One region of the Pseudocolwellia sp. G5-9 genome, then DNA from elsewhere that is predicted to be linked to it. Evidence: predicted binding sites of a transcription regulator. Region 1 holds the regulator's gene; each other region holds the start of a gene.
The links. Region 1 encodes FNR, which switches genes on or off when oxygen is low (the NO sensors DNR and NnrR bind a similar motif). Its sites were predicted from a motif close to TTGATCTAGATCAA; they were not measured.
Positions count from the first base shown of each region.

Region 2: a site for FNR is predicted at 2,197-2,210, ahead of napF (ferredoxin-type protein NapF). Genes of this name have one in related genera too.
Region 3: a site for FNR is predicted at 1,847-1,860, ahead of AC0L5Q_RS00080 (universal stress protein). Genes of this name have one in related genera too.

Region 1 covers NZ_CM147893.1:374,262-384,694, forward strand. Annotated here, with positions in the region: gene AC0L5Q_RS01570 (TonB-dependent receptor plug domain-containing protein) at 1-1,438, opposite strand, end outside; gene ttcA (tRNA 2-thiocytidine(32) synthetase TtcA) at 2,004-2,921, opposite strand; gene AC0L5Q_RS01580 (hypothetical protein) at 3,057-3,647, opposite strand; gene uspE (universal stress protein UspE) at 3,912-4,841, opposite strand; gene fnr (fumarate/nitrate reduction transcriptional regulator Fnr) at 5,408-6,136, opposite strand; gene AC0L5Q_RS01595 (sulfite exporter TauE/SafE family protein) at 6,196-6,855, opposite strand; gene ccoS (cbb3-type cytochrome oxidase assembly protein CcoS) at 6,855-7,088, opposite strand; gene AC0L5Q_RS01605 (heavy metal translocating P-type ATPase) at 7,097-9,535, opposite strand; gene AC0L5Q_RS01610 (FixH family protein) at 9,623-10,114, opposite strand; gene AC0L5Q_RS01615 (MAPEG family protein) at 10,274-10,433, shown strand, end outside.
Region 2 covers NZ_CM147893.1:1,960,677-1,971,109, forward strand. Annotated here, with positions in the region: gene napA (nitrate reductase catalytic subunit NapA) at 1-1,090, opposite strand, end outside; gene AC0L5Q_RS08360 (chaperone NapD) at 1,087-1,386, opposite strand; gene AC0L5Q_RS08365 (TIGR02808 family protein) at 1,447-1,584, opposite strand; gene napF (ferredoxin-type protein NapF) at 1,571-2,098, opposite strand; gene AC0L5Q_RS08375 (glycoside hydrolase family 2 TIM barrel-domain containing protein) at 2,408-4,939, shown strand; gene prfC (peptide chain release factor 3) at 5,130-6,710, shown strand; gene argS (arginine--tRNA ligase) at 6,930-8,699, shown strand; gene AC0L5Q_RS08390 (HDOD domain-containing protein) at 8,723-9,838, shown strand; gene AC0L5Q_RS08395 (TatD family hydrolase) at 9,856-10,433, shown strand, end outside.
Region 3 covers NZ_CM147893.1:18,081-28,513, forward strand. Annotated here, with positions in the region: gene AC0L5Q_RS00070 (DUF2789 family protein) at 320-499, shown strand; gene AC0L5Q_RS00075 (methyltransferase family protein) at 617-1,243, shown strand; gene AC0L5Q_RS00080 (universal stress protein) at 1,335-1,730, opposite strand; gene AC0L5Q_RS00085 (hypothetical protein) at 2,337-2,579, shown strand; gene AC0L5Q_RS00090 (ThuA domain-containing protein) at 2,640-3,422, opposite strand; gene AC0L5Q_RS00095 (Gfo/Idh/MocA family protein) at 3,605-4,573, shown strand; gene AC0L5Q_RS00100 (sugar porter family MFS transporter) at 4,717-6,111, shown strand; gene AC0L5Q_RS00105 (glycoside hydrolase family 43 protein) at 6,326-7,384, shown strand; gene AC0L5Q_RS00110 (methyl-accepting chemotaxis protein) at 7,745-9,892, shown strand; gene AC0L5Q_RS00115 (hypothetical protein) at 9,920-10,060, opposite strand; gene AC0L5Q_RS00120 (DUF4870 family protein) at 10,220-10,433, opposite strand, start outside.

The DNA of each region.
Region 1 (10,433 bases):
TAATCGAGTCGATAAGATCGTCTGTTTTTGAATAATGCACACTAATATCACTGCGCAGGTCAACTGTGTTATCGGCAATACTGGTATTAAAGGTTAAACTTGAACTCATTGAATTGGCTGTTTCTGGTTTAAGGTTTTTATTACCTAAAACCATGTAGCCAAGAGCGCTGTGATCAAAAATATAGAAACGTTCTTTTAAGTTAGGTACGCGATAACTTTGACCAATGCCTGCACGCCATTGCAGGCTGCTTTTACCGAATGTAAAGTTTTTCATTGTGCTCAGGCGTAGGGCGTTATGCCAGCCAAAATCTGAATCGTATTGGCTGCGTATTCCTGCGAGTATTTGATCGTTGGATTTGCTCCAGTTGCCTTGAGCAAAAATTTCTACACTTTCTCGACTTTCATTGTCTATTTCAATAACACCGTCAGCAGGCTTATATTGATCTAGCTGGTCAGCATGAATCACACCGCCGGTAACTATTTCTATATGGTGTAACTGAAAAACTTTTTGAGCGTTAATTTCAGATAACTTGATACTCGAGTCTCGAATACTGTTTGACTGGCCACTCGTTTCTTGATGATTAATATATCTGGCGTTGATCTGCCATGGAGTTTTTGGGCTTGCAGCACTTTTTAAACCTAGCTCTATTTGTTGCTGGGTTACATCTGTTTGGTAATAAATTATCTGACTTTGTCCAGGTATTGCAGAGGTGTCACGTAGTTTCTTATCACTGAGCCATTGATACTTAGCACTTGTCGCTAAGTTGTTATGGGTTTTACTGGTGCTTAAGGTGATGAATTTTTTTTCTACGCTAGCGGCGTCTTGACTCACAGTTGTATTGTCATAGTCAAAACCCTGATCGTCGATAAGTAGCGCATTAAGTTGTGTACGCCAACCAGAGAAGTTATCAACCGCATTCATTTTAATGGTGTGGTTAAGATCACCATTTTTGATGGCATTCCCCTGATACTGGCTAACGTCGTAATCAAGTGCAAGTGTAGGTTGGTTTGTTTTCTGGGTAATAATGTTTATCACACCTCCCATGGCCGAACTACCGTACATCACCGACGCTGCACCGCGAATAACTTCTATTTGAGCTATGTTATTAGCGGGTACTTGGTCTAAATCGGCTGATGAACCGGTTGGGCTAACAATAGGTTGACCATCAATTAAGACTAAAACATGGTCACCATCGAATCCTTGCATTTGAATGTTATAGCCGTCTTTAGCGCTGCGCTTTACCACAACACCCGGAATATAATTTAGTGCTTGTGCTAAGGTGCCGTTACTAACCTTTGCAAGAGTTTCACCATCAATAACATCTACTAAAACAGGTGAGTTACTTAATAGTTTGGCTGTTCGTGTTCCTGTTATAACAATGTGTTCTGCACCTTCGGGCTTTGATGATGCTTGAATAGGGGGACTTATGGCTAACATAAATACCAGAGTTGATATGCTATTTTTTATATACATTTTACATTTTTACGTAGTGCGAATGAGATCGATTCGCATTATCATTCTAAAGTTAGGTTATTGCAACCCATTTTCAGAAAATAACTTACTTAAAAACTACCTAACCTGAATTTTGGTTTGATATTTTGATGTGTTTGAGAGGGGATGTTTTTTATAAGGCGTTTATAGAATGGGCTAAGGTAAGTTACGAGGTGAAAACTTACCTAACGTAATATAATACTTAATCTGAACTCGGTTTAATCTGTTATTAATGAATTGAAGTATACCCGTTACTACTCAAGAGTTTATTTCAAAGTGCTTGAGCTATATCAATTCAAGGCAGTGCTTTGTAATAATGGTCGTTCCCTTATAAAAAGCATTATCTTTTATTGCAAGTAAATTTAACGTAGAAGTTAGGAAAAATAGCTGTTAGAGAAGCATTTATCAAGCCGAGTTCAGATGACTTATCATATAAGTTGATGAGGTGCGCTACTATAGTGAAACTATTTTGAGAGACACCTTTAAGATAAATTATTTTGTTATTAATATTTTATGAGATATTGGTAATGTTAATAAACTGGTTTTCATCTATGTTTGTAGATGATACTACTTCATCAGAAAACTCATATGCTTTCCGTTTTTCAGTTCTATCTATGGCAAGGTTTGAAAAGTCGAATAGGTCAGTATCTGCTAATTGGCTTAAACTTACATTTTTGAGTGACTTGAATATATTTTGAACACGTCCGGGTGTTTGCTTATCCCATTCGCTTAGCATGGCTTTAATGTTTTGTCTTTGAAGGTTCTCTTGTGAACCACATAAATTACAAGGAATGATAGGGTAGTGTTGAAAGTTAGAATAATCTAAAATATCTTGCTCTCTGCAGTGAGCTAAAGGCCTAATCACAATATTTCTGCCATCGTCAGAGCGAAGTTTTGGAGGCATAGACTTTAGTTTTGCACCATAAAACATATTGAGAAACATGGTTTCAACAATATCGTCCATATGATGGCCAAGTGCTATTTTAGTGGCTCCTATTTTTTCAGCAAATGAATATAAGGTTCCTCTGCGTAAGCGCGAACATAAACCACAAGTGGTTTTTCCTTCTGATATTTTTTCTTTAACAACAGAATAAGTATCTTTATCAACTATGTAATAAGGAATATTTAACGATTCAAGATATTCAGGAAGAATATGTTCAGGGAAACCCGGCTGCTTTTGATCTAAATTAACTGCAACGATTTCGAAATGAATAGGAGCAGCTTTTTGTAATTTAAGCAGAATATCTAGCATTGAAAAAGAGTCTTTACCTCCCGATAAACACACCATGACTTTATCGCCGTCTTCAATCATATTGTATTCAGCGATCGCCTGACCCACATTGCGTCGTAAGCGTTTTTCTAGCTTAGATAGTTGTATGGCTTGCTCGGATGTTAGTGATACTTCAGGTGTTGTAGGTAAAGCGTTCATATATGTTCTCACGTTAATAGCGAGCGCATTATACCTAAAGGTTTGTTCTTAATAAACTAGGTAAGAGGAGAATTAAAAGAGTCTAGAGTTATATTAATAACTCTAGAGTATTTAGGGAGAAAATTTATTTAATTGTTAGTACGTTACTGCTATCTGACCAATCGATACGCTACCGCCTGACCATGTTGTACGACATTTTAATTCTAAAGTACTGTCAGCTTCATAATTGTTATTAATATTATTTGTACTATAATTTACAAACTGCTCACCTGTTATATTATAGTTTGTAATAGTACTCCAATCAAAACCTTCACCAGTCCCAAATCTAAACCATTTAGGTATTCCTCCATCGTTTACTTTCCGTATACGTGAAATTAGACACCCACCTGGTGCTTGTTGTATACCATTGACTTTGCCATAAACGTTAAGTGAAATATTACCCATATTGGCTGTTAGAGGGACACTACAATTGAAGTATCTAGTGGTTCTTTCAAATTGAGGATCAAAGATAAAGTAACCTTGTTCGGTTGGACCTACAGACTCAGAAGAAATAGTTGATAGGGCATTTAAGGCGCCTTCAGCCGTTTTTAAGTTATTAAATGCAGTTGCATGTTTAACTACATCTTCATTACAGTGAGTTGCACCAGAAAACGTAAGAGTATCAGCTAATGCAGATGTTGAAGATAAAAAGGTAAGGGTACCTAATATAGAGATGAGTTTGTTCATAATAATTTCCTTTTATATAATATTTTTTCCCTAAATACGAAACTAACATTACACAACTTTAATAATAAAATCAATAGATTGATTTGTTAATTGTAGTGTTATATATCGCTAATTGAGTTTTGTTATTGGCGAGGGATCAATTTAATATTACTACAAATAGGAGGACTTGGTTACTAAGCTAGTTAAAGTAGAGTTAAGTTGATTTAGATGTAATAGGTAATAAAGTAACTAAAATAGTAATTAGCTACTTTATTAGTGTTTTTATTACTTAACAAAAGGTGATTCATATCCATCAGGTTTTAACGCGAGTACATCACAGTTCAGTCGATCTATTACGTGTTCAGCGGTATTGCCTATTAATGTGGCTGATAATCCTGTTCTACCTACCGTGCCTAAAATCACTAATTCTGCGTCGATTTGGTTGGCAATTTCTTCGATAACATCTTCAGGTAAACCTTCTTGAACGTAGGTGTTCTCTTTCGCTATCTGGTATTTTTCACAATGTTCTGTCATCGCATCTTGGTGATGTTTTAACATAGTATCGTTGTATTCTACCGCGTTAAATTCAGGTATTTCTATGGTGATGTTAACAGGCGTACCGGGATAAGAATTAACAATGTGCACGTTACCGTTTATTGTTTTTGCTAAGTCGCTCGCTTGTGAGGTGATTTTATGGTTAAGCGAAAGGTGTTCTTCTTCATCACTTCCTACATTTATTGCTGCAAGTATATTGCCGTTTTCAGGCCATAAATGATCTTTAACTAATAACACAGGGCAAGGGCATTTACGTAAAATATGCCAGTCGGTAGGCGTAAATATAACGGATTTTAGTTTGTCGTGTTCGTGAGTACCTTTAATAACAATGTCGTGATTATGATCAAGCACTTCGCTGATCACTGCTTCAAAAGGTCTGTTGTGCCAAACAACTTTGGTGTTGATAGTAAGTGACTCTGTATCGAGTTGTTCGATAATGTTATTAAGCCATTGGTGTCTATCGTCTATAACGGTTTGTCGCATAGATTCACGTTCATCGCTTGATAACATGGTGGTCATTTCGTAAGAAAAATCAAAAATAGATAAGAAGGCTGTGATAGTAGCCTTAGTATGTTGTGCTAGTTCAATACTACGCTTTAACGCTTTTTGGTCGTCTGTCGTAGGATCAATAACCGTTAGTATATTTTGATACTTTTTCATAATATCGTCCCCAATTATTTAGCTCGTATTTATAATACCATGAGTATCAGTATAGTGTATGAACGAGTGTTTTTTAATTGTTTTACATCAAGATATTCTTAATTAATAATATCTTGATGAAGAGGGGAATATGAAATTTAAAATAGATCTTTTACGGAGATTAACAACAGTAATAATAACGTACCTTTTACTACTGTTGTTTATACCCGTTATCATTCAAGATGCAGGTTTCAGTGGGAACTAAAAACAATTTAAGCACAGATTTTACGTTCCAAACAAAATCTAAGGTCTACATCCATGTATGCAAGGCATTAAGTTTACGTCATGGCTATTCTCGGTAACTGCTCCTGCGTTACCCTAATGTCCTACATCCGTGTAGGAACCTGACTAAAGTTAATAACGAAGCATAAATTGTTTTAGACCCATCGAAGAAGCGCTTGAGCAAAATCACTTCATCAACAACGCTTTTCATAAGGGAGTAACCATTATCACAAAGCGTTGCCTTGAATTGATATCGCTCAAGCACTCTGAAATAGCCTCTTGATTGGTAACGGGTATATATCGAATTACAGTGAAGCAACTTCGTTAAGCTTTTCAATATTTTTAATGGTAATCAGTTTGCCACTCACATCGATTAAACCATTTTTATGAAACCTATTCAGTAAGCGGCTAATCGTTTCAACCGTTAAACCAATAAAGTTACCTATATCGCCACGTGTCATGGTTAATCTAAACTCAGACGCAGAAAATCCTCGTTCATGATATCTTTTACTTAACGTACTAATAAAAGTTGCTAATCGTTGCTCTGCATTTTTATGATTAAGTAACATAAGCATTTCATGATCTGAACGAATTTCAGAGCTCATCATTTTTAATATTTGTTTTTTAAGCTTTGGCATAGTGTTAGAAATAGAGTCTAACGTGTCGTATGGAATTTCACATACCATTGATGTTTCCAGTGCTTTAGCAAAACTAGGATGTTCTGAATTGGCAATGGCGTCAAAACCTAATAAATCACCTGCTAGATGAAACCCTGTAATTTGTTCTTCTCCTTGCTCATTAACGGTAAAGGTTTTAAATGTACCAGAACGAATGGCATAAAGAGATTTCATTTCGTCGCCGTCTTGAAAAATTTGCTCACCTTTATGGATAGGCTTTTTACGGTCAATAATATTATCAAGCGTATTAAGTTCTTGCTCGTTTAACGAAAATGGAAGGCATAATTCACTAATACTACAGTTTTGACAATGGATGTGTTGTTTTCCTGAGCAATTGTTGTTTTCCATAATGTCCATACTTAATCAAAGGTTAATTGATTTGGATCATATTCTAACCTTCATCTATATGCAATCGATTAAACGAGCAAGTACAAGGTATAAATACCGTAACCGATAAGGCTTATTGCCATTGTTTTTCTAAATAAGGGGTGGTTAAGTAGCGTTTTTGCTTTGATTAAGCTATACGACATAATAAGCAATGCTGGTAGGGTTCCTAAGCCAAAGCTAGTCATAATTAATGCGCCCGTAGTTACGCTGCCACTAGCTAATGACCATGTTAGCATTGAATAAATTAAACCACAGGGCAACCAGCCCCATAGCGCACCTAAACCTATGGCTTTTTGTGGTGAGTCTACAGGTATTAAACGTTTGGAGTAAGGTGATAAATATTGCCAAATAAATTTACCTAAGCGTTCAACTCTATTTAACCACATAAGCCATTGGCCAATATAAAGTCCTAAAAATATAAGAAATAGAGCGGATATTACGCGTAAACCAGCTAAAGGTACGCCAAGATTTTTAGCCGCGACAGAACCTGTAAAACCAACTATTGCGCCAATTAGGGTATAAGATAATATGCGACCAAAATTATAACTGAAAACTAAAAGTGTTTTTGAGTACGACGAATGTTTAGGTAGAGCAGAGGTTAGCATTGAGGTTATGCCACCACACATTCCTAAGCAATGGCCAGATCCCAAAATGCCTATAATAAAGGCTGAAAAATAATCAATGTTCATTAACTATCTTTTGGTTGATTTGATGCGTTGGTGTTTTTATTCTTTTCTGATATTAATTCTGATGTTGATTTATTTTTATCAGCTGCTTGATCGTCATTTTCGTCAAACAAAATACTTAAACCTTGTTTTTCAAGATCATCAAATTGTTCTGTTTTAACTGCCCAGAAAAAAAGATAAAGGCCAATAGCCGTTAATAGTACCGCGATAGGAATTAATACGTAAATTATGCTCATTGAATATATTAGCCTTTTGTATCTTTTTTGATATTAAGTAAGCGCAGTGAGTTAGTCACAACCAATATGGAACTGGCTGACATACCAATAACTGCGAGGTAAGGCGTAATATAGCCAGCCATTGCTAACGGCAACACTAAGGCATTATAACCAAATGCCCATAAGTAGTTTTGCCAAATAATTTTTTTAGTTTTTTGAGCAATGAGTTTTAACGCAGTAATATTAGTTAAATCACTGTTTAATAATATAATATCTGCGCCGTTTTTCGCAATATCTGTACCACTTCCCATGGCTATGGCTATATGAGCCGCGCTAAATACAGGCGTGTCGTTGACACCATCACCCACCATGGCAACAATATGGTCAACTTGTTTGGCTTTTAATAGCTCAACTTTATTTTTAGCACTTAAATTACTGTGAGCTTGAGATAAATGCAAAACAGACTGTGTTTTATCGCAACCGGCTTTATTGTCGCCTGAAAGCATTAAGGTTGATATTGATTGGTCATGCAAGTTTTTAATTAAGCTAGCGGCGTTATCTCTTACACTGTCTTCTAGGTAAAAGGCAGCGATAAGTTGTTCGCCTGTTACCAATACGCATTGAGCATTATTCACATTAGCTTCTGAATCGGCTAAACGTAGGGTGGGTAATAACCAACTGGGTTTACCTATTTGGTAGGTTTCGTTTTGATAATTACCTGAAACGCCTGAACTGGGTGTTACTTCTATTTGGGTGACATTAAGAGAAAAGTCTCTATGTTTAATAAATGCTTTTGCGATAGGGTGTTCTGAGTGAGATTCTAATCCAGCAGCAATAGCTAATACTTGTTTTTCGCTAAACGCACGATCAAATAATTCCACCTTACTGATAGTAAACTCACCCGTGGTTAACGTGCCTGTTTTATCAAAAGCAAAACAATTAACGTTAGGTAAGGTTTCCATTACGTGGGCTGACTTTATCAAGATACCTTTATTATTTAGTGTAACTGTTGCGCAAGTTAATGCGGTTGGTGTGGCTAACGATAAAGCACAAGGGCAGGTTGCCACTAATACCGAAAGCGTTATCCAAAAGGCTTCTTCAGGTAAGTGTATTTGCCAATAAATAGCCGTTGCTATTGAGGTAAGTAAAATTGTTGCGACAAAATATTGTGCTATTTTGTCTGAAAGCTTGGCTAATTTAGGTTTATGGGCTTGAGACGATTCACTTAAACGTATCATCTGGTTTAAGAATGAATATTGATTTTCTTTTTTTACTTCAACCGTAATATTACCATCGCCGTTAATGGTACCCGCTAAAACATTATCGCCAATATTTTTGTTAACAGGTGTTTGTTCACCAGATAACATCGATTCATTAATTTGGCTAGTACCTGAAATAACCATGCCATCGGCAGGTACAGTTTCACCAGGCTTGATCAATACAAGATCAAACTTCTTTAAATGTTTCGCGGCTATTAATTTTTCTTGTTGAGTTGTGCCTTTATCGTCAGTGATAGAAACAAGCTTGGTTGCGGTCATCGGCATTAGCTTGAGTAAATTAGCCGAAACATGAGAGGCTCGCATTCGCGCTCTAAACTCTAAAAACTTGCCAATAAGTAATAGGAAAGTAAACATGGCGACTGATTCAAAATACACTTCTCCTTGCTGACTAACCGTTGCCCAAGCGCTGGCAGAAAAAGCAAGAGTTATAGCAATAGAAACAGGAACATCCATTGAAAGGCGTTTTATTTTTAATGTATTTATCGCACCTTTATAAAAAGGAAAAGCGCCGTAGGTAACTATAGGTAAAGTTAAAATTAAGCTAGCCCATCTTAAATAAACAAGGTTGTATTCAGACATATCTGAAAACGCGCCAAAATATAATCCTACGGCAATCATTAATACCTGCATCATTAAAATGCCTGAAACGCCTAAACGCTTGATAAATGATTTACTTTGAGCTTTGTTTAGTTCTTCGATTTGGCTGGCTTTAAAGGGAAGTGCTTTATAACCGATGCTGTCTATGCGTTTTAATATTTCACTTAACTTTAGTTTATCATCTTGCCATCTAACGGTTGCGCGTTGTGTGGTTGCATTTACGGTAATAGAAACTATGCCTGTGGTTTTCGATAGCTGCATTTCAATTAACCATGCGCAGGCAGCACAACTAATACCATCAATAGTTAAAATAGCTTCTTTGTATTCGTTAGTTTTAAAGGTAAATTCGTTTTGTAAGCTTTCGTCATCTAATAATTGATTACGTTGTAACTGTTGTGGAACCAGTTGTTCGCCTTTTTTGGCTGGCTCGGTGCGGTATCGATAATATTCCGTTAAATTATTTTCAACAATAACAGAAGCAACGGCTTCGCAACCTATGCAGCACATAGGTTGTATAACGTTATCTATTTTAACTGATAAATCTATACCTTTAGGAATAGCTTCACCGCAATGGAAACACAAAGATGACATAGGTTGTTTTATTTCAGTAATGTGAGTTTATCAATAATTAGTTTAGTCATAATTAACTGGGTAATATGACTAAACTAACATGAAGGTTTAACTGTCTTTAGGTGCAGGCTCAATACTAATAGCTGAAGCTTGAGGTAAATATATCGTGTTTTGAATTTTCCATTTATTATCAAAAGTAGATAAGGTAATTTGCCACTTACCTTTAACGTCATGATCTAAGTGATGTCTAAAATTGCCATCGCCATCTGGAGTTAACGTTAAAGCGAAGTCTTTTTCTTCTTGTGTAGGATGATAAAAATTAACGCTAAGTAATGAAAATTCTTTTTCAATACCCGTAGGTTTTATCACGAGTTCATTATCTTTTAATGTAAGAGAAAATTTCATGCCTAGTTTTTGAGCTAATTTTATTTTACTTAACTCTAAGTTAATTGCTTTCCCTTTTTTGTAATAGTTACCAACTACCAGTGGATCAGGTTCGTGGTTGGCAATAATATAAGTAGCAATACCTGCAACTACGGCCGAGAAGGGTAATGCGAATACCAACCAAGCCCATGGTTCTTTGTACCAATATGTTGTCATTTATATGCCTTGTTCATGAAAATAAATAAGCGCGTATTATACGTTTTTATTAGTGATGAACCAATAAAAGATGGAGGGAATTGATTTAAATCTATAATTTTATGTGAAGGAGGTATAATTGTTTTAATTTACATTATTATAGCCGTTAAGGAGTTTTCATTGATTTACCCTGTATTTTTTATGGTATTACTTACATTAGTTATCGGAATTGTTGCATTTTTTACACGTGTAAATAGCGTAAAAGCACGTAAAGTTAATCCCAAAGCGTATAAATTAATGGATGCTGAAAGTTTTCCTGAGAGCGTTATTAAAACCACGC
Region 2 (10,433 bases), 1.6 Mb from region 1:
GGTCAGCATATAGCTTAGCCATTTCAAGTAAATTAGCTTCAGGAACACCTGATATTTTAGACGTATATTCAACACTATATGTACTAACAAACTTAGCGTACTCTTCAAAGCTCATTGGCATTGAAGCACCACTGCCCGCATTTTTAGCTGACTTTTCTAAAGGATGAGTTGGGCGTAATCCATAACCGATATCAGTGACACCTTCACGAATGTTTACATGTTTCTTTAAAAACTCTTTATCAACAGCATCATTTTGAATAATGTAATTTGCAATAAAGTTTAAGATGGCTAGATCTGTTTGAGGTATGAACACCATACCGTTATCTGCAAGTTCAAAACTACGGTGCTTGTATGTTGATAATACATTGACTTTTACGTGTGGTGCGCTTAATCGACGATCTGTTAAACGTGACCATAAAATAGGATGCATTTCGGCCATATTTGAACCCCAAAGCACAAAAGCATCGGCATTCTCTAGATCATCGTAACATCCCATAGGCTCATCCATACCAAAGGTACGCATAAATCCACCTACTGCAGATGCCATACAGTGACGTGCATTTGGGTCAATATTATTGCTAAGAAAACCCGCTTTCATTAATTTTGACGCGGCATACCCTTCCCAAACAGTCCACTGACCAGAACCAAACATACCTACAGACGTTGGGCCTTTCTTTTTAATAGCCGCTTTAAATTTTTCAGCCATTACATCAAAAGCTTTATCCCAGCTTACTGGAGCAAAATCACCTTCTTTGTCGTATTTACCATTTGTCATTCTTAACAATGGCTGAGTTAGGCGATCTTTACCGTACATAATTTTTGATAAAAAATAGCCTTTAATACAGTTTAGGCCTTTATTCACTTCGGCTTCAGGATCACCTTGCGTAGCAACCACTTTGCCTTCTTGAGTTCCTACTAAAACGCTACAACCTGTTCCACAAAAACGACAGGGAGCTTTATCCCATTTGATTGTGGTATCTGACGATTTAGTCATAAGGTTTGATGCTGAACTTGGTATTGCCACACCGGCAGCAACAGCAGTTGCAGCAATAGCATTTGCTTTAATAAAGTCTCTTCTTGTTACTTTCATGATTTTACCTCTTGGTGTTGTGGCAATCCGGCATCGTTATGATGAAAAATTAAAGAAGAAGAAATAACACCATTCACTAATCCCATGTCTGTAATAATGTCTATTAATTTACTCTTTTTAGGATTAGTGATAACTTCCTCGATCGTAACAACCATGTTGCCGGTATTACCGGTTACATGTACCTCTGCTCCAGGAAACTGACCCAATTCCTTTGCAACAGCAGATACTTTAGAGGGATGAGCTACAAACATAACTCCTGCTATATTTACTGGAGTTTCTTCTAATAAATTGATCAAAATATTCGATCCTTATTTTTATTTGTATTTTCGCTTACACAAAAAATACAAGATAATTGTTTATTTTAGTGGTTTTGCACCGATAATTTTTAACGCCAGCATTGATACACCAGCCGTTGCAATAAAACCCATCAAGAAAATAATAGGCATAGATGAATAACCTAAAATATTCCAAATTAAAGATTCAAGAGCGCTCATAAGCTTCTCCAATTGTGTTTAAAAATTCATTTTTGGGTGATAATTCAATAGCCGTTTGTGGACATACAGCAACACATGCTCCACAGCCATTACAGCTATCTAAAGAAATTTGAGGTTGAGGAGTTGACTGATTAATATAAGTAAATGAAATAGCTTCGGTTTCACAGTTATCTTGACAACTTAGGCAATACACTTGTTTTTTTGCTAAACAATTAGCCTTAATTTCAATCGCTAAATCCCAAGGTTTTTCACTTTCAACTTGAGTAAAAATAGGCTCTTTACATGCTTCTACACATTTATTACAAAACGTGCACTCGCCTTTATTAAAGTCAATTTCAGGAAAACCACCATCTCCTTTTACAATAATTTTTTCTGGGCAAACATTTATACATTCCTCGCATTGAGTGCAATTATCTGTAAAAACTTTTTCATTAATAACATAAGGTAAGCGTATAGCTGGCTTACTGTTTTTTTTAGTTACATTAAAAAAATTTCGTCTGGCGAGATCAACCATTACACACCTAAAAGAATGACTTACGCATATCTACATGATTATAGATATTTAACTTTGGTACATAAGCTGAACAATACATTACTACCTTTAAAATAAAGTTGATTTAGGTCAACTTTGTTTAGCTTGTATAAAAAGATTCTTTTTATACAAAATTTAACAAACGAAAAGCTATTTTATATTTAAATACATAAACTCACTTATAAACATCATTTTGTTGACAATTAACCATACATATTTCAAGATTGAGTTAACAAAATTACAAAACATCAATTTAATCACTTCTACAAGAACCTATTTCGGAGCAACATTTTGAGAGTAATAACCACATTAATTCTAATAAGCATAATGTTTGGCTTTACCGCTAAAGCAGAGACCCCTCCGCGGGAAGTAGATTTCAATTTTAATTGGAAATTTACCCTAGTTGACTCCACTGAATTACCTGAGAAGTTACCCCTTAATGATAAGGAATGGCGTAACTTGCGCTTACCTCACGATTGGAGTGTTGAAGCATCTTTCTCTGAATCGTTAGAAGGCGCTACAGGATATTTACCAGGGGGAGTTGGCATATATCAAAAGCACTTTAAAACAACCGCTGATTTAGCTAACGAAAAAGTTTTTGTGATGTTTGATGGCGTATACAACAATGCCACTTTTTGGCTTAACGGTAAGAAGCTAGGTCATAACCCTTATGGTTATTCTCCTATTAACTTCGATTTAAGTGATAAATTAACGACTAACGGTAGCGACAATATATTAACCGTACATGTTGATCATTCACGTTATGGTGATAGCCGCTGGTATACCGGTAGCGGTATTTATAGAAATGTAAAACTCGTTACCGTCAACAAATTACATATTCCTATTTGGGGAACTTTTGTAACAACGCCTGAAGTATCAGCCGAACAAGCTAAAGTGAATATAAAAATCGATGTTGAGAACAAACACAGCTCAACAAATCGTTTTCAATTAACAACTCAAATCATTGATAATAAAGGTAACATTGTTGCTACAAGTACGAAAAAAGAGCGCTTAAAATCAAACAAAAAAGATACCTATACAGCCAAATTCACTATTGATAACCCTAAATTGTGGGATATTGATAAACCTAATATGTACTCTGCAGTAACAACATTATCTATTGAAGGTAAAAATGTAGATACCTACACAACTCCATTTGGTATTCGTAGCATTGCTTTTATTCCTAAGAAAGGCTTTTTTCTTAACGGAAAATCAACTTTAGTTAAAGGTGTTTCTTTACACCATGACGGCGGCTTAGTCGGTGCGGCAGTACCAAAAGAAGTATGGCGTAGACGCCTTGCCTCACTAAAAGATGCTGGATTGAATGCAATAAGAACAACGCATAACCCATTTTCTCAAGAATTTTTAGACTTATGTGATGAGATGGGCATATTAGTTCAAAACGAATTTTTTGATGAATTTGATTACGCTAAAGACAAACGTCTTAACTACCATGAACGCCACGATGACAATATTACCAAAGGTTACGTTGAACATTTTCAACAATGGGCAAAAAGCGACTTAACACGTACTATGCTTCGTGATCGAAATCACCCCAGTGTATTTATGTGGAGTATAGGTAATGAAATTGAATGGACTTATGTACATTACCGTTACGTTACTGGATTTTGGAGTGACTTAGATGATCCAATGAAAATGGATGGCAGCTTTTGGGGATCCGCTCCTAAATTTACACCCAAAGAGCTAAAGAAACGATACGATGAATCTACCAAAGGTGAGCATGTTCTTGCTGATACTGCTGTTAAGTTAAATAAATGGGTAAAAGAACTTGATACAACGCGCCCTACAACAGCTAACTTTATTTTACCCCAAGTAAGTCATGTAAGTGGATATGCTGATGCAGTAGATATCGCAGGATACAGTTACCGCAACAGTGTTATTCCTTGGGCACAAACTCACTTTCCTGACAAACAAGTGACTATTAATGAAAATCCAGGTAGTTGGGATGATTGGAAACAAGTACTGCAATTTCCTGGTGTATTTAGCCAATTTATGTGGACAGGTATTGACTACATGGGCGAAAGACACAAAAAATGGCCAGCTAAAAGTGGCTGGGGCGACATGCTTAATTTAGCTGGTTTTAAAGTGCAAGGTTGGAATTACTTTAAAAGTGTTTGGGTTAATGAACCACATATTTCATTAGGGACTTTACCTTTATCTGAATCAGGTTTTGAAGCTGAACCACTATCAGGATTGGCTGTAGCTAAAGATCAAGCAAGTTACAAATGGCGTAATTCTAATATGCATTGGAATTACAAGAAAGGCGAACCTGTACTTGTTGAAGTGACCTCAAATCACTCTATTGTTGAGCTACTACTCAACGGTGAATCACTTGGGTTCCGCAGTATGTCTGAATCGCCTGATAGAATTTTCCGCTGGGTTGTTCCATATCAATCAGGTGTGCTAACAGCAAGAGCCGGTTTTAAAGGCCAAGAAATTGCAGCCAAGCTTGAAACCGCAGGAAGAGCAGTAGGTTTTACTTTAACAGCAGATAAAACCACATTAACGGCAGATGGCTACGATTTAGCACATTTAGTGGTTCAGCTTATTGATTCAAAAGGCCGCCCAGTAAAAACCGATAATACTAAAGTCACTTTTAGTGTTGACGGTGATGCTAGATGGTTAGGTGTAGATTCTGGAGTTCCTGAGAATATACAAGACTTTCAATTAAAAAGCATAGTAACAGCTAAAGGACGAACTCTTGCTATCGTACAATCAAATACTGTAGCAAATAGAGTAACGATTACCGCTACAGCTAAAGGCTTTAAGCCACAATCAATTAGTTTAAACTTACAAAAGTAACTCATAGAAAACAGGTTGGTTTTATATAAAACCAACCTGTTTTCTCACTTATTTATATCCACTTCTAGATAACTTCTAAAAAAACACACATTTCCGACATATTGTTACTGCCCTTCGGCCGACTTTTCGCTATAATATCGCGCTCTTAATTTCATCTATTTTCATTTATATCTAACAATAGGTAATTTGCATGTCGGTACAACAGCAGGAAGTCGATTTACGTCGTACCTTCGCTATCATTTCTCATCCTGATGCGGGTAAAACAACCATTACTGAAAAAGTATTACTTTTTGGTCAAGCTTTACAAAAAGCGGGAACCGTAAAAGGTAAAAAATCAGGTCAACACGCAAAATCTGATTGGATGGAAATGGAAAAAGATCGTGGTATTTCAATTACTACCTCAGTAATGCAGTTTCCTTATAATAAATGTCTAGTTAATTTACTTGATACTCCCGGCCATGAAGATTTCTCGGAAGATACCTATAGAACATTAACCGCAGTAGACTCTTGCTTAATGGTAATTGATGTTGCAAAAGGTGTTGAAGCCCGAACCATTAAATTGATGGAAGTTACTCGCTTACGTGATACACCTATTATTACCTTCATGAACAAAATGGACCGCGATGTACGTGATCCTATGGAAGTTATGGATGAAGTTGAAGACGTATTAAAAATTAAGTGTGCGCCTATTACTTGGCCAATTGGCATGGGTAAAGAATTTAAGGGCGTGTACAACCTGTTAACTAACGAAACCTTTCTGTATCAAACGGGCCAAGGTCATACTATTCAAGAAAAACGAGTAATAAAAGGCTTAGATAACCCTGAACTTGATAAAGCAATTGGTAACTATGCTGATGATTTACGTGAAGAACTTGAACTTGTTCAGGGTGCATCGCACGAATTTAATTTAGAAGAATTTTTAAAAGGTGATCTAACCCCTGTATTTTTTGGTACAGCATTAGGTAACTTTGGTGTTGACCACATGCTAGATGGTTTAACCAAGTGGGCACCAAAACCCTTACCACGTTTAACGTCAACTCGTGAAGTTAAAGCTGAAGAAGATAAATTCTCAGGCTTTGTATTTAAAATACAAGCCAACATGGACCCTAAACATCGTGACCGTATTGCCTTCATGCGTATTTGCTCAGGTAAATATGAAAAAGGCATGAAAATGAGACAAGTACGTATTGGCAAAGATGTAAAAATTGCCGATGCGGTAACCTTTATGGCAGGTGACAGATCAAACGTTGAAGAAGCTTACGCAGGCGATATTATCGGTTTACATAACCACGGTAGTATTCAAATAGGTGATACCTTTACCGCTGGTGAAGACATGAAATTTAGCGGTATTCCAAACTTTGCACCTGAAATGTTCCGCCGTATTCGCTTACGTGATCCGCTTAAAATGAAACAACTTCAAAAAGGCTTAATACAGCTTTCTGAAGAAGGTGCTGTACAAGTATTTAGACCATTAAATTCAAACGACTTAATTGTAGGCGCTGTAGGTGTACTACAATTTGAGGTGGTTGTTCAACGTTTACGCACAGAGTACAAAGTTGAGGCTATATACGAGCCAATTAGTGTTGCAACAGCTCGTTGGTGTACATGTGATAACGAACGCACGTTAGAGCAGTTTAAAAAGAAAGCTTACGACAACTTAGCGTTAGATGGTGGCGATAACTTAACCTATATTGCTCCGACTATGGTTAACTTGAGTTTGGCGCAAGAGCGAGCGCCGGATATTGTATTCCATAAGACACGTGAACACTAAATTGGTGTTGTAGATAGTATTTTATCGGCATTATTTTATTATTTTTATTCGTCACTTAGTAAACTAAGCTCCTCATAAAAATAATAAAATGCTTTGATAAAAAACTATCTACTTAACCAAATAAAATTATTTACGAGCTGCGTTTTTTAGCAGTGATGGTTTTAAGTTTGTTTATATAAACAAAGATAAAACCGAACAACAATAACAGAGCTTATTAAAATGAATATTAAGAACTTACTTGCTGACATCGTTTCTACTGCAATGCTTTCTGCAGGTTTACCTGAAGGTACTAACCCTGCAATTAGTCTTTCAACTAAACCACAATTTGGTGATTACCAAGCAAATGGTGTAATGGGCGCAGCTAAAAAACTAAAAACTAATCCACGCGAATTAGCGACTCAAGTTGTAGCCGTGTTAGAGCCAGAATTAGTGGCGAAAGGTATTGCTGAAAAAATTGAATTAGCAGGCCCTGGCTTTATTAATATTCATTTAGATAAAAAATGGTTAAGTGAGCAATTAGTTAATAGTTCAAGTGATATAAATTTAGGTGTAACCCAACGTGGTTCACTACCTAACGAAAAAGCTCAAACCGTTGTTGTTGATTATTCAGCGCCAAACCTTGCTAAAGAAATGCACGTAGGCCATTTACGTTCAACCATTATTGGTGACGCGGTTGTACGAGCTTTAGAGTTTCGTGGCGACAAAGTTATTCGTCAAAACCACATGGGCGATTGGGGTACACAATTTGGTATGTTACTCGCTCATTTAAGTGACAAACTAGCCTCTGATGAAGTGGCTGAAACCGCTCTTGCCGATTTAGAAAACTTTTACCGTGAAGCAAAAGTAAGATTTGATAACGAAGATGGTTTTGCTGACAGAGCGCGCGACTACGTTGTTAAGCTGCAAGGTGGCGATGCTGATTGTGCTGTACTTTGGCAACAATTTATCGATATATCTATCGCACACAGTGAAGACATTTATAAAAAATTAAATGTAACCCTTACCCGTGACGACATTATGGGCGAAAGTGCTTACAACCCAGATCTTCCTAAAGTTATTGATGAGTTAATGGCTCAAAATATTGCTGTTGAAGATCAAGGCGCTAAAGTTGTATTTATTGATGAGATGGCAAATAAAGACGGCGAACCTTCTGTATTTATTGTTCAAAAATCAGGTGGTGGTTACTTATACGCAACAACTGATTTGTCAGCCTGTCGATACCGTAGCGGTGAATTAGCAGCAGATCGCATTATTATATTTACCGATGCTCGCCAAGCGCTTCACTTTAAACAAGTAGAAATTGTTGCACGCAAAGCAGGTTTTTTACCTGAGCATGTTGGTTATGATCATTGCCCGTTTGGTATGATGATGGGTGACGACGGAAAACCATTTAAAACCCGTACGGGCGGTACAATAAAACTAGCTGAATTACTTGATGAAGCCGTAGTACGCGCATCCGCTTTAATTAAAGAAAAGAATCCTGATTTTTCCGATGAGTTATTATCTGAAATTTCTGAAAAAGTAGGTATTGGCGCAGTTAAGTTTGCTGACTTATCAAAAAACAGAACCAGCGATTACATCTTTAACTGGAAAACCATGCTAAGTTTTGAAGGCGCTACAGCACCTTATTTACAATATGCGTATTCTCGTATTCAAAGTATATTTACTAAAGCTGGGATTTCAGCTGAACAATTAGATTACTCACAATTACAGCTTATAGAGTTACAAGAAAAAGCGTTAGCGATGAAATTATTACAACTTGAAGAAGTGATCGACTCAGTAATTTCTGAGTGTACACCTAACTTACTTTGTAATTATTTATATGAGTTAGCGAGTTTATACATGAGCTTTTACGAAGCTTGCCCTATTCTTAAAGACGATATCAGTGAAGAAGTGAAAAAATCTCGCTTAGCATTATGTGCTCTCGTCTCTAAAACCCTAAATAAAGGATTAGATATTTTAGGTATTGAAGTTATGGAAAGAATGTAGCAAATCACCTTATAAGGCGCTTCATGAAAATCTTGTTGATAGATACACAGCAACACGTATTAGATGTAATAAAACCAGCATTTAATACAAGTAAAGATGAAATTACTCATGTTACTAATTTAGCTATTTTGCAAAAACTACTACAACAAACAAAGTTTGATGTAGTAGTTACTCCCTCTTTACTTGGTAAAATAAATGGTGACGAATTACTAAGAACCTTAGCAAACAGCTTTCCGCATATGGTTCGTGTGCAAGTCATTAATCACGAACATAACACCACACAACATGCTCATTTTAATTTTACTCAACCACTTAATTTAGCTGCTATAAAAACTAAATTGAGTCAAAGTCAGCAACATAGTCAAGCCATTACCAAAGATCTGATTATTAAAGCAGTAGCAGGTATAAAAACATTACCTAGCCCGCCTAAAGTGTATATGCAATTAAACCATGCGTTAAAAGATGCTAAGACTGACTCACAAAAAATAGCCGAGATAATTCTTCAAGATCCAGGATTAACAGCTAAAGTATTACATTTTGCTAATAGCTCCTTAATGTCGAAAGGTAAAAATATTACCAGTATCAATGACGCTATTACTAAAATGGGTGTTGATACTCTTTGTTGTATAGTAATGACCGCAGAGTTATTTACTTATTCACCAGATATTCCCAATTTTTCATTAGAAAAAGAGCAATTACATAGCTTTGCTACTGCTAAATTAGCAGCCTCTATTGTGAAACCTGAATTAAAACAACAAGCTATGATAGCTGGGTTATTACACGCTATTGGTAAAGTCGTACTTTATGAAATAAAGCCTAATTTAACAGAAAAGTTTTTTCAACTTCGTAACCCAAAAGAAGATAACACTCCTCTTGAATTCAAAGTTTTTGGAACAGATCATTGTCATGTAGGCGGATACCTATTGCATACATGGAGCTTTTCTTATTCATTAATTGAAGCGGTTATTTTACACCGCAGTCCTGACAAATTATTAAAGTCGTCATTTGGTGTAGCGCAAGCCGTTTATTTAGCGAATACATTATTAAAAGAACGCGAACCTGATGCTGCTTTTATTAAACATTATAAAATGGAAGCTGTGCTAGATAAGATTAAACAAAGAGCAAATAAATTACGTTAAACACTAAAGGGAACGTTATGCTATTAACTGATAGCCACTGCCATATAGATTTTGATAACTTTACAAATGAGTTAATCTTACTTTTAGAGCAGTGCTATCTTCAAGGCATTCATCGAATAATTGTGCCATCTATTGCCCCTAAAAATTGGCAGAAAGTTTTAGAGCTATCAACATATAATAAATCAATCTCCTCGCCCTCTTGTTCAATCATTTCAAACAAAAATAATAATCAACAATCACACGCTAAATCATGTCAGCTATTTCCATGCTTGGGCATTCACCCATGGTTTTTAAATGATTTAGATGAAAGCGCGTTAGCACAACTTACTTCGCAAGTAGCGAAACATTCAGACAAGATAGTTGCGATTGGTGAAACCGGCATCGATAAAGTTATCGCACAAAATCATAATAACTTAGATAAACAAATAGCCTTTTTTGAGCATCAACTCTCGTTAAGTAACCAATATAACTTACCGATAATAGTGCATCATAGACGCTCTCACGACACTATTACCACACTATTAAAAAAACATCAGCCTAAAGCCGGTGGGGTAATTCATGCTTTTTCAGGCAGCTATCAAGAGGCGAAAAATTA
Region 3 (10,433 bases), 360 kb from region 1:
TACCAAATCTATTAATGAATTGACCTATTTTATACGAAGAATAAATGGTCAAATACACAGGTTCATCGTTTCAGACTGTACCTAAGCAGCAACATCCTGTAGGCGAGGCATTTATTTTAATAAGGAGTGTTCTAATTATTAAATAAATAACGATGTAATTGGCAATTTAGACAAGTATAAATGATCAATTGGCTATTGCTATTGGTATTAGTGCGTAATTGATTCATATAATGTAACTGTAATAGACTTTTATACATTGTTGCCATTACTTTTTGCCTCTAAATGGGGTGTAATACACTTAACAATAAGGATGCTTACCATGGAAAACCATAATCATTCTTTAAATAATTTATTTTCACAATTAGGTTTAGCCATTACTCATAAAGGCATTGAAGAATTGGTTAAAAAACATAAGCCTTTAGCAAGCGATATTGTGCTACATCAAGCAAACTTTGGAGTGCATCACAAATCTCTTTTTACAACAATCAAAAGACGATGATGCTGATTGGGCTGAGTTAGTTGATCAACTATACGCTATGCTACGTTAGGCATATGCAAAAATAATTAAGTCAGAAAGAACAAGTGCTATGTTAAAAATTAATGTTAAGGATAAACTATGAACACCATTAATGCCTCTTCAGGAATAATAGAATTTACACGTATATATCTCGCTATTTTTTATACGTGTGTTGCTGCTTTTTATACCATTAAAATTATACTTGCGCAGATAAAACGGCCTGTTGAATTGGTATTGCCAGGGGAGCGTTTTTGTTCAACGTGGTGGAATCACATGACGTTTCGTTTCTTTAGGCTCAGTATTTGGATGGTGTGTTTGTTCAGAGTGTTTTTTGAAGAGATAGATAATTATTTAGTCATGTTTACGTCTTTACAAACGTTACCCATTATTTTTACCGGCATTACCTTAATGACACTTGGGTTTGCTATGACCATTGTTGTGCACAGAAGTATGGGAGATAAATGGCGTTCAGGTATTGATCTTGAAGGACCTAAACAACTTATTACCAACGGATTTTTTAAGTATTCTCGTAATCCTATATTTTTATGTGTTGCTGTTTCTCAAATAGGGTTCTTTTTAGCTTTACCTTCTGTATTTACTTTAGTTTGTTTGATCATTGGTTTGTTGATGTTATACCGACAAATATTGTCTGAAGAAAAACACTTAACCAAGTTATTTGTAAACGAATATAAAATATATACAGCTAGCGTTAGAAGATGGTTATAGGGGAGTTAAAATGAGGAGGAGCTATCTCACGATAGTTCCTTATCACTTACAGCAAGAATAAAATAAAAACGTCAATCAATTACGCCAACAACTAAATTTTAATAAGCGAAACATCACACTTAGCATAGTTAGCCACGCCGTTGGCTGTAGAACCTATTAAAGCGTGAATACCTTTTTTAGAATGAGTGCCTAATATAATTAAATCTGCTTCTTTTTTTTCTGCTAGCTCACAAATTTGCTCATAAGGTTTACCAAACTTAACTGACACATTTTTTTTAGCTATACCTAAGGCGCTAGTAATAGATTCCATTTTAGGTAACGTTTCTTCTTTTAATTGTTTTTGGTAATCTTTAGGCAGTAAAGCGTATGGAATAACATGAGTTACAAACAACTTAGCATTGCATAACAGTGCAAACTCTTGAGCCTTCGCAAGTACTGCTTCACCTTCTTTACTTGCTTCAATGGCGCAAATAATTGTTTTATACATAGATACATCCTTAAATAGTTTATTAATGGTTCATTTTAATAACAAAACACAATTACCTTAATATTTCATATAGTCAAAACTTTAGAAAGGTAAAACTCAAAAAACTCATCATATTTTTGATCTACATCTAACCGTTTAGTGGTATGGCTAGTACTTTATTGAAAAAATTAGTGTGAGAGAAAAATAACTGTATTTAGCCACTAGATTACATCTTGATTGATCAATCAATTGCATTGAGTCATGTGATAAAAATTATTGGTAATATTTAATCTGAACTCGGCTTAACAAACGCTTCTCTAGCAGGTGTTTTTCCTAAATTCTGCGTTAAATTTATCTTGAATTAATAAAAACTAGCAAGCTAGGGGCTCAATAAAACTATTTTTTCTTATATTTCAATTTATTAAGTATCTCTTAAACCGAGTTCAGGTTATTTAGCTAAAGTTTTATATTTTTTAGACCATATAGTGATTATTTTATTTAATGTATTGAATTTATAGTTTTCTCTGGTAAGTTGGTGGCTGTGGAAGTGGGCGTTGTTACTGATATATCTATAGAATGATGTTAGGTGCTATACGCTTGAATTATTTGAGGTCGATGGAGTAAGTTATGTTAAAAGGAGTTGTGACTTTTTTAATATTGATTTTTTCAATATACGGTTGTTCGTCATATTCAGAGTTGAAAAAAAGTTCGGCTAATCACACCAAGTCAGGTGATTATTATGAATCTATTGGTCAACCTGAAGCAGCAAGAGAGGAACGTCAATTAGCACGAAAAGATCGTAAAAATGCACTAAAGCTTGAGGCTGTGTTAGCTGAAGTTATTAATAATAAAGATAAAATAAAAAATTAAAAACGTCTAAGAAATGAAACAAGGACAATGGCCATAATGACTTGTCCTTATTTACTTACCTTACTTCAAAATCCCTTTCCCTGTTGCAGCCCAATATATTCCGCCGTATACATGGTGCTTAAAACCTCGGTTACTGTGTACAGCGTCTAAATGTCCTAACGACGTATAAAACGAGCGGCCACCATCAAAGTTTTGATACCAAGCAATAGGATGAAATTCTCCCATACCATCGCCTGTTTGGTTATTGCCCCAGTCTGAATGTGTGTCGTAGGTGCTTTCGTCAACCTTTAATAAGTAGTTTAGATTTTTACTTTTTTCAGGACTAAAGTCATACCATTCATCCGTCCATAAAATGTTGTTAGGTATACGGTTCATACCAGGAAACGAAGTGTTTACTACTTGCATTCTCGCTGTTTGAACAACAGGATGAATAATAAAACTTCTACCCACTAATTTTTGAAACCATGGCCAATCAGCTTCAGTGTCAGACGCACTATGAATACCAACAAAACCTTTACCAGCTTGTATGTAACGCTTAAACGCGGCTTGTTGTTCTTCGTTCAGAATATCTCCGGTTGTCATCATAAAAATAACCACATCAATATCGGCTAAAAACTTATCGTTAAAGTGCGAGGCGTCTTCATGCCATACCATATTAAAATCATGTTCCTCGGCTAACGCCTTAATGTTAGCCACACCTGCAGGTATCGATTTATGGTGCCAACCTGCTGTTTTAGTAAATAACAGCACGTTAAATTGCTGAGAAAATGTTACGCACGAGCAAAGGCTAAAGCATATAAATAGCATTATTTTAAATTGAGTTTTTACAAAATTCGATGGCATTGTTTTTATCCCCATGTCTTTTTTATTTCGCAATAAATGTTATAGTTAATTTGACAATAACATAAAGATAGCATGACAATGTCGATAAGTCATATTGAAAACCATAAAAGATTTTTAAGGCAATTGCTTATAAATGATGAGTTATTGGCTTTTTTCGTATTAGGTTTAGAGGAATTAAAGTAATGCAAATCAATAAAATACGTTGGGGAATTATTAGCACAGGGACAATTGCAGGGCAGTTTTGTGCAGATATGTCGTTTGTCAATAACGGTGAGCTAGTTGCTGTAGGCGCAAGAAATATAGAAAACGCACGTAGTTTTGCTGATAAATACAATATCACTAATGCTTATGAAGGTTATCAGTCGGTTTATGATGATCCTAACGTTGATATTGTTTACGTAGCAACGCCTCATAATTTTCATTTTGAGAATGTTCGCGATGCGTTAATGGCTGGAAAACATGTAGTGTGTGAAAAGCCTATTACAGTCAGCCCTGAAGAAAGTAAGCAATTATTTGAACTAGCTAAAGAGAAAAAGCTGTTTTTAATGGAAGCCATGTGGACTTTCTTTTTACCGGCGATAATACAAGCTAAGCAATGGGTAGAAGAAGGGCGTATTGGTAAAATTAAACAGATAAAGGCTGATTTTGGTTACCCAATGCCTTATCAACTAGAGTCGCGCGTATACCGTGAAGATCTAGCCGGTGGTTGTTTGTTAGATATGGGGATTTACCCACTAGCTATTTCAACATTCTTTACCGAAAAAACCATTGAAAACGTTTATGTAAAACCTCAATTTGCTCCAAATGGTGTTGAAGACGATCTGATCATTTTAGCTGAATCTGGCGATGTTCATTTAACACTAGGCACCTCATTTCAATGCAAACTTCATAACTGGGCAGTCATTATTGGTGAACAAGGTTCAATTGTTATTCCAGATTTTTGGAGAGCTAGCAGTTGTGAGCTTTATCATTCAGACGATTTAGTAGATAGCTTTAAAGACAATCGTACAAACCAAGGTTTGAATTACGAAGCCCAAGCTGCAGGCGAAGCTGTGTTAGCTAAAAAGCTAGAACACGAACAAATGCCACATGCGGTAAGCCAAGAACTACAAGTGCAATTAGAGCGAGTTAAAAGTAAATACAAAAACTAATAGCGACATTATTTATAACAATAAGCTGGTTTATAAAACCCGCTAAATAAGTAAGAAGATCAATAAAAGATCGGGGAATTTAGATGAAAAATAATAATGATAATACCGTCCCAGTTGATGGAGCTGTTCAACTAGAGCCATCAATGAAAGAGAACAAAGGTTTTATATTTTTAATATGTGTTGTTGCTACCATCGGAGGTTTCTTATTTGGTTTCGACAGTGGTGTTATCAATGGCACCGTTGACGGATTAAAAGCCGCGTTTAATTCAGACAGCGTCGCGACTGGTTTTAACGTAGCAAGTATGTTGTTGGGTTGTGCAATTGGTGCCTTTATGGCGGGTAGCTTAGCTGATAAATTAGGTCGTAAAACTATCCTTATTATTACAGCGGTATTATTTATTGTAAGTGCCTACGGTTCAGGTATTTCTGTTACCTCATTCGAATTTGTTATTTACCGTATTATTGGTGGTTTCGCGGTAGGTGCAGCTTCTGTTTTAGCTCCAGCTTACATCAGTGAAATAGCACCTGCTAAATATCGCGGTACGCTTTCATCTATTCAACAAGTGGCTATTATTTCAGGCTTGTTTTCAGCCTTTGTAAGTAACTATTATTTAGCTGATATTGCCGGTGTTTCAACCGCTATTTTGTGGATGGATTTTGAAGCATGGCGCTGGATGTTTTGGATTGAATTAATTCCTGCCTTTGTTTTTTTATTAGCCTTATTTTTTATACCTGAAAGCCCTCGGTTTTTAGTATTAAAACAACGTAATGAGTCAGCCTTAAACGTGTTAAAGCGTTTATATGGCGACGATTACGCACAAGGTAAATTAACTGAAATTGAAAACTCTTTTGCGCAAGACAAACACGAACCTAAATTTACCGACTTATTAAATAAAAAAACCGGTGGAGTGCGTAAAGTTGTGTGGGTGGGGCTAGGTTTAGCTACATTGCAGCAATTAGTAGGTATTAACATTGTTTTTTATTACGGTGCCGTACTTTGGCAAGCGGTTGGTTTTTCAGAGTCAGACGCGTTATTAATTAATATTTTAAGTGGTGGTGTAAGTATAGCTGCCTGTTTATTGGTTATGTATTACATTGATAAAGTAGGCAGAAAACCTTTATTAATGCTGGGCTCAATCGGAATGACCATCACGTTATCAATTCTCGTTATTTCATTTATGTCGGCGGATATTGATGAGTCTGGCGATTTAATTTTAGGTTCAATGGGTGTTGTTGCGTTAATTTCAGCTAATGCTTACGTATTCTTCTTTAATTTGTCTTGGGGCCCTGTAATGTGGGTGTTATTAGGTGAAATGTTCCCTAACCAAGTTCGTGGGTTAGGTTTAGCGGTAAGTGGTTTTACACAATGGACAGCAAACTTTGCTATCACCATGATGTTTCCTATTATGCTGGCTTCCATTGGCTTAGCTGCAACGTATAGCTTTTATGCCTTATGTGCAGGGCTTTCAATCATCTTTGTTCTTAAATTTGTAAGCGAAACTAAAGGTAAAGAGTTAGAGCAGATGGACGGTCTGTAATGCTTATTTTAAACCCGAAGATTACACCTTAATAAAACAAACATTTACATCAGGTTATTAATCCAGTTAACGCGATATAGAATAAGTCATTTTATATCCGTTAACCCTACCTGAATACCCAACGGATAATCTTATGAAACAATCAAAACAAAAGTCTTATAAACAAGTGATATCTAAAAGTGTATTACTCACCAGTTTAACCCTTGCTATGAGCATGAATGTTAATGCAGCAAGTGGCAAACCTGAAGCTGAACCAGAACAGCCACAAGTTAAAAACCCTGAACGTTTCCCACAAAAACCATTAATTACCCATATGTTTACGGCTGATCCATCTGCCCATGTATTTAATGGCAAGTTATATATTTATCCGTCTCACGATATAGAAAGTGGCGTAGTGAGAAACTCGTCAGGCGGGCATTTTGATATGCGCGATTATCACGTGTTTTCAATAGATGAAGTTACTGAAAATACAAAAGTTGTTGATCATGGCCAAGCTTTACATGTTAACCAAGTACCATGGGCAACTAAACAAATGTGGGCACCGGATGCAGCAGAAAAAGACGATAAGTATTACTTATATTTTCCTGCAAAAGACAAAGACGATATTTTCAGAATAGGTGTTGCCAGTGCAAACACACCAACAGGACCTTTTGTAGCTGAAGCTGAACCTATTAAAGGGACTTACAGTATTGACCCGTCGGTATTTCAAGACGACGACGGATCATACTACCTGTATGTTGGCGGCATAATGGGTGGACAATTACAAAGATGGCAAACAGGAAGCTACATAGAAGAAGATAAATACCCGGCTGATAACGAACCTGTTTACATGCCAAAAATAGCTAAACTCAATGCTGATATGAAAAGCTTAGCGCAACCATTACAAGACGTAATATTACAAGACGAAAACGGAAAACCTATTCTACAAGGCGACTTCGACCGCAAGTTTTTTGAAGCCGCTTGGGTGCATAAAATTAAAGACACATACTACTTTAGCTATTCAACAGGCCATTCTCGTTTTATTCAATACGGCACATCAAAAAGCCCGTACGGACCTTTTACATGGAAAGGCAAAGTACTAGAACCGGTTTTAGGTTGGACAAACCATCACTCAATTGCAGAGTTTAATGGTAAGTGGTATTTGTTTTTCCACGACAGTTCGTTAAGTGGTGGAAAAACCCATTTACGCAGCATAAAAATGGTAGAACTAATACATAACGAAAACGGCACAATTGAAACGGTTGATGCTTATTTTGGTGAGTTAGATAAATAACCTAACGCAAGTTACCTACGAGAAAATTTGAAAAATTTCACTGTAAATCTTAACTAACACAGGACAGGTTGCACCAAAATAACACTCGCACCATTTTGATGACTTATAATGGTGCGTTGTTTGCTTTCTTTCTAAGCTTCTTTTTTAACAATCTATAAATACAATAAATTACAGTTGATAAATGTTGGCTGTAGGCACTATTTATACTGGTTTTGTATTTATACATTTATTTGTATTTATTTTAATTTTCTCTTAATTTAATTAGGCATTATTTTTGCTTTCTAAAGCTCAACTTAAACCCTTTTAATTTAGTTAAGTGCGGCTATAGCACTGGCAATTTCGAGATAAGAGAGCAGTAGTATGCAGTTGAAAAGTCACTTAATGCAGTTAACTGATAAAGAACGTCATTGGTTACCTTTTTTTGGGAGTAACGGTAAGCTTTCTTTAGGTTGGTCGTGTTTTGTGAACAAAAGTACTTATTCAATTGTTGAACAAACATTTGAGGGTATTGCTTCAACTCGCGTTAAGTTGCTTCAAATGTGGGCAGAAAATCAATGGGATCATTTAAGCTCTTTAAATAATTTGATCGATGTTCAGCATTTAGAAACTAACAAATCTTTACTGCAACAAAAACTCTCGTCTTCCCCCGACTTTTCAGAAATATTTATTTTAGATGCGCAATCTAACGTTGTTACTAGTACCTACTTGAATCGTGTTGGACAAATTCATAATCAAACTAAAGCGATAGCACAAGTCAGTAAAGGTCGGTTCTTGCATGGTCCTTATGTTGATCCTATTACCTTAGAAATAGGAGCTTCTAGCTCTAAATTTCATGATGAAGTTACTTTAATGTTTTATTTACCTATAACTGAGCAAGGTAAGGTTGTAGGTATTCTTGGTGCACGTGTACCTAACGATGTGTTGGGTGATTTAATTCAGCGAGAAGCTGGGCATATCTATCCTGAGTCAGGCGATAATTATTTATTTATGGTTGATTCAGTTTTTGATCGTAGTATTGAACAGGGTACTGCGTTATCACGATCTCGTTTTGAAGATAATACCTTTAGCCATGGCGAAAACTTAAAGTCTGGCATTAATACAGGGTTTGGTACTGTTAAAATAAAGCGGCATACAGAGTTTGAAATTAGATTTACAGATCCTGCCTCTAAACAACTGCATCCAGGGGTAAGAGAAACAATTAAAAATGGTGAAAACTTATTTGTTATCTATCCTGGTTATTCAGATTATCGACATATCCCTGTTATTGGTAAAGGACTGACTTTTAAACTACCGGGTTCGTTAGATACTTGGGGAATGATGTGTGAAGGCGATTTAGAAGAAGTTTATCGTAGGCGCTCAATCAATTTAAGTTTGATGAAGCTATATTTTATAATGGTTACTAGCATTGTTGCCATTCACAGTTGTTTACTTGCTTATACCGACTTACCTACATTATTAGTGAATGCTATTACGGGAGTAACTACGTTATTTAGCTGTTTTATATTTTCAATGTTTGGCACCAATAAAGTGTCTAACCGCTTAAAAGGTATGACCAAAGTTTTGAGAACCATTGCTGAAGGGGAAGGTAATTTAACTCAGCGATTAGATCCTGACAAAATAAAACACGATGAAACGGGCGATATGAGCCGTTGGATAAATAGTTTTATTGATAATTTAGACGGCATTGTCGGGCAGGTTATTAATGCATCAAATAATGTTAAAGACACGAATGAACAGATGTTGGATAGAAATGAAGAAGCCCACAATAGTTCACATCAAGTGTATGAATCAATGTTACATATGCAAAGTTTAATTGAGCGTCAACGCGAGGTGATTTTAGAAGCTTCAAACACTGCTGAAAATATGAAATCCAGTATGGCTAATGTTGTACAAAAAGCTAAAAAAGACTATGAAGATGCCCGTTCAGGTACCCATGCTATAAGAGATATTGTTGAAACAACGGCGAATTCGGTTCAGTCGATTGATGCAAGAATGAGTGAGATTGGTAGTATTATTAATGTGATCACGGGTATTACTAATCAAACCAATTTACTAGCGCTTAATGCAGCGATTGAAGCGGCAAGAGCAGGTAAACATGGTAGAGGTTTTTCTGTTGTTGCTGATGAAGTGCGTGGTTTGGCTGGGCGAACTGCTGAAGCTGCTCAAGATATAAAGCATATGATTGAAGGTCTGCAAGAAGAAACTAAAACGGCAGTGAACTTTATGGAGTGTGGCGTTAAAGATGTGGATCAAAGTTTAAAATTAACAGAGGCCGCTTCAAATGAAAATCAAGAGCTACATTCTATCGTAGAAAATATGTTTGATACGATAAATATTATTGAACAAAACAGTGCTAAAAATGGTGAAACCGCCCGAACGGTTACTGAAGTTACACAACGAATGGAAAGATCAATATCAGAACTAGCGGCTAGTTCAAATATGGTAGATATCACCGCAAATAAATTACAACAGCTTGTGGGTATTTTTAAAGTAAGTAATAAGCGATAGAGCTATTTTTAAACGTAATTATCGACACTATTCAGCAATAAACCGCACTAACATTAACGTTAAGTTTTCGTGGCGAGATTTATCTGGCCATACAGCATAATACCCAATAGGGCTAATACCAAAGGCATTAATTAATTGACCTATTTTAGATGAAGAATAAATGCTCAAATACACAGGTTCATCGTTCCAGACTGAACCTAAGCATCTACTTCCTGTAGGTGAAGCATTTATTTTAATAAGGAGTGCTCTATCGGTTAATGCCGATATTTAGTTAAATACTACGTAATATAAAATATTATTTTCTGCTTTGGGTTAAATACATAATAGTTAGAATAACCAGCTTGTTGGGTTTTCAATAGCTCTGTTAGAGTCAAGTGCTTTAAGTCCTTTTACTGAACGTATAATTAACCATACAATCCAAAATAAAAGAATAAACCAACCAATTAATACTAACGAAAGTAGTGAGCCTAAAAACATATAAAGAGCGCCAATCCAAAAGGTTCGGATCTGAAATTGGTAATGTGTTTTTAACCATTGTGAA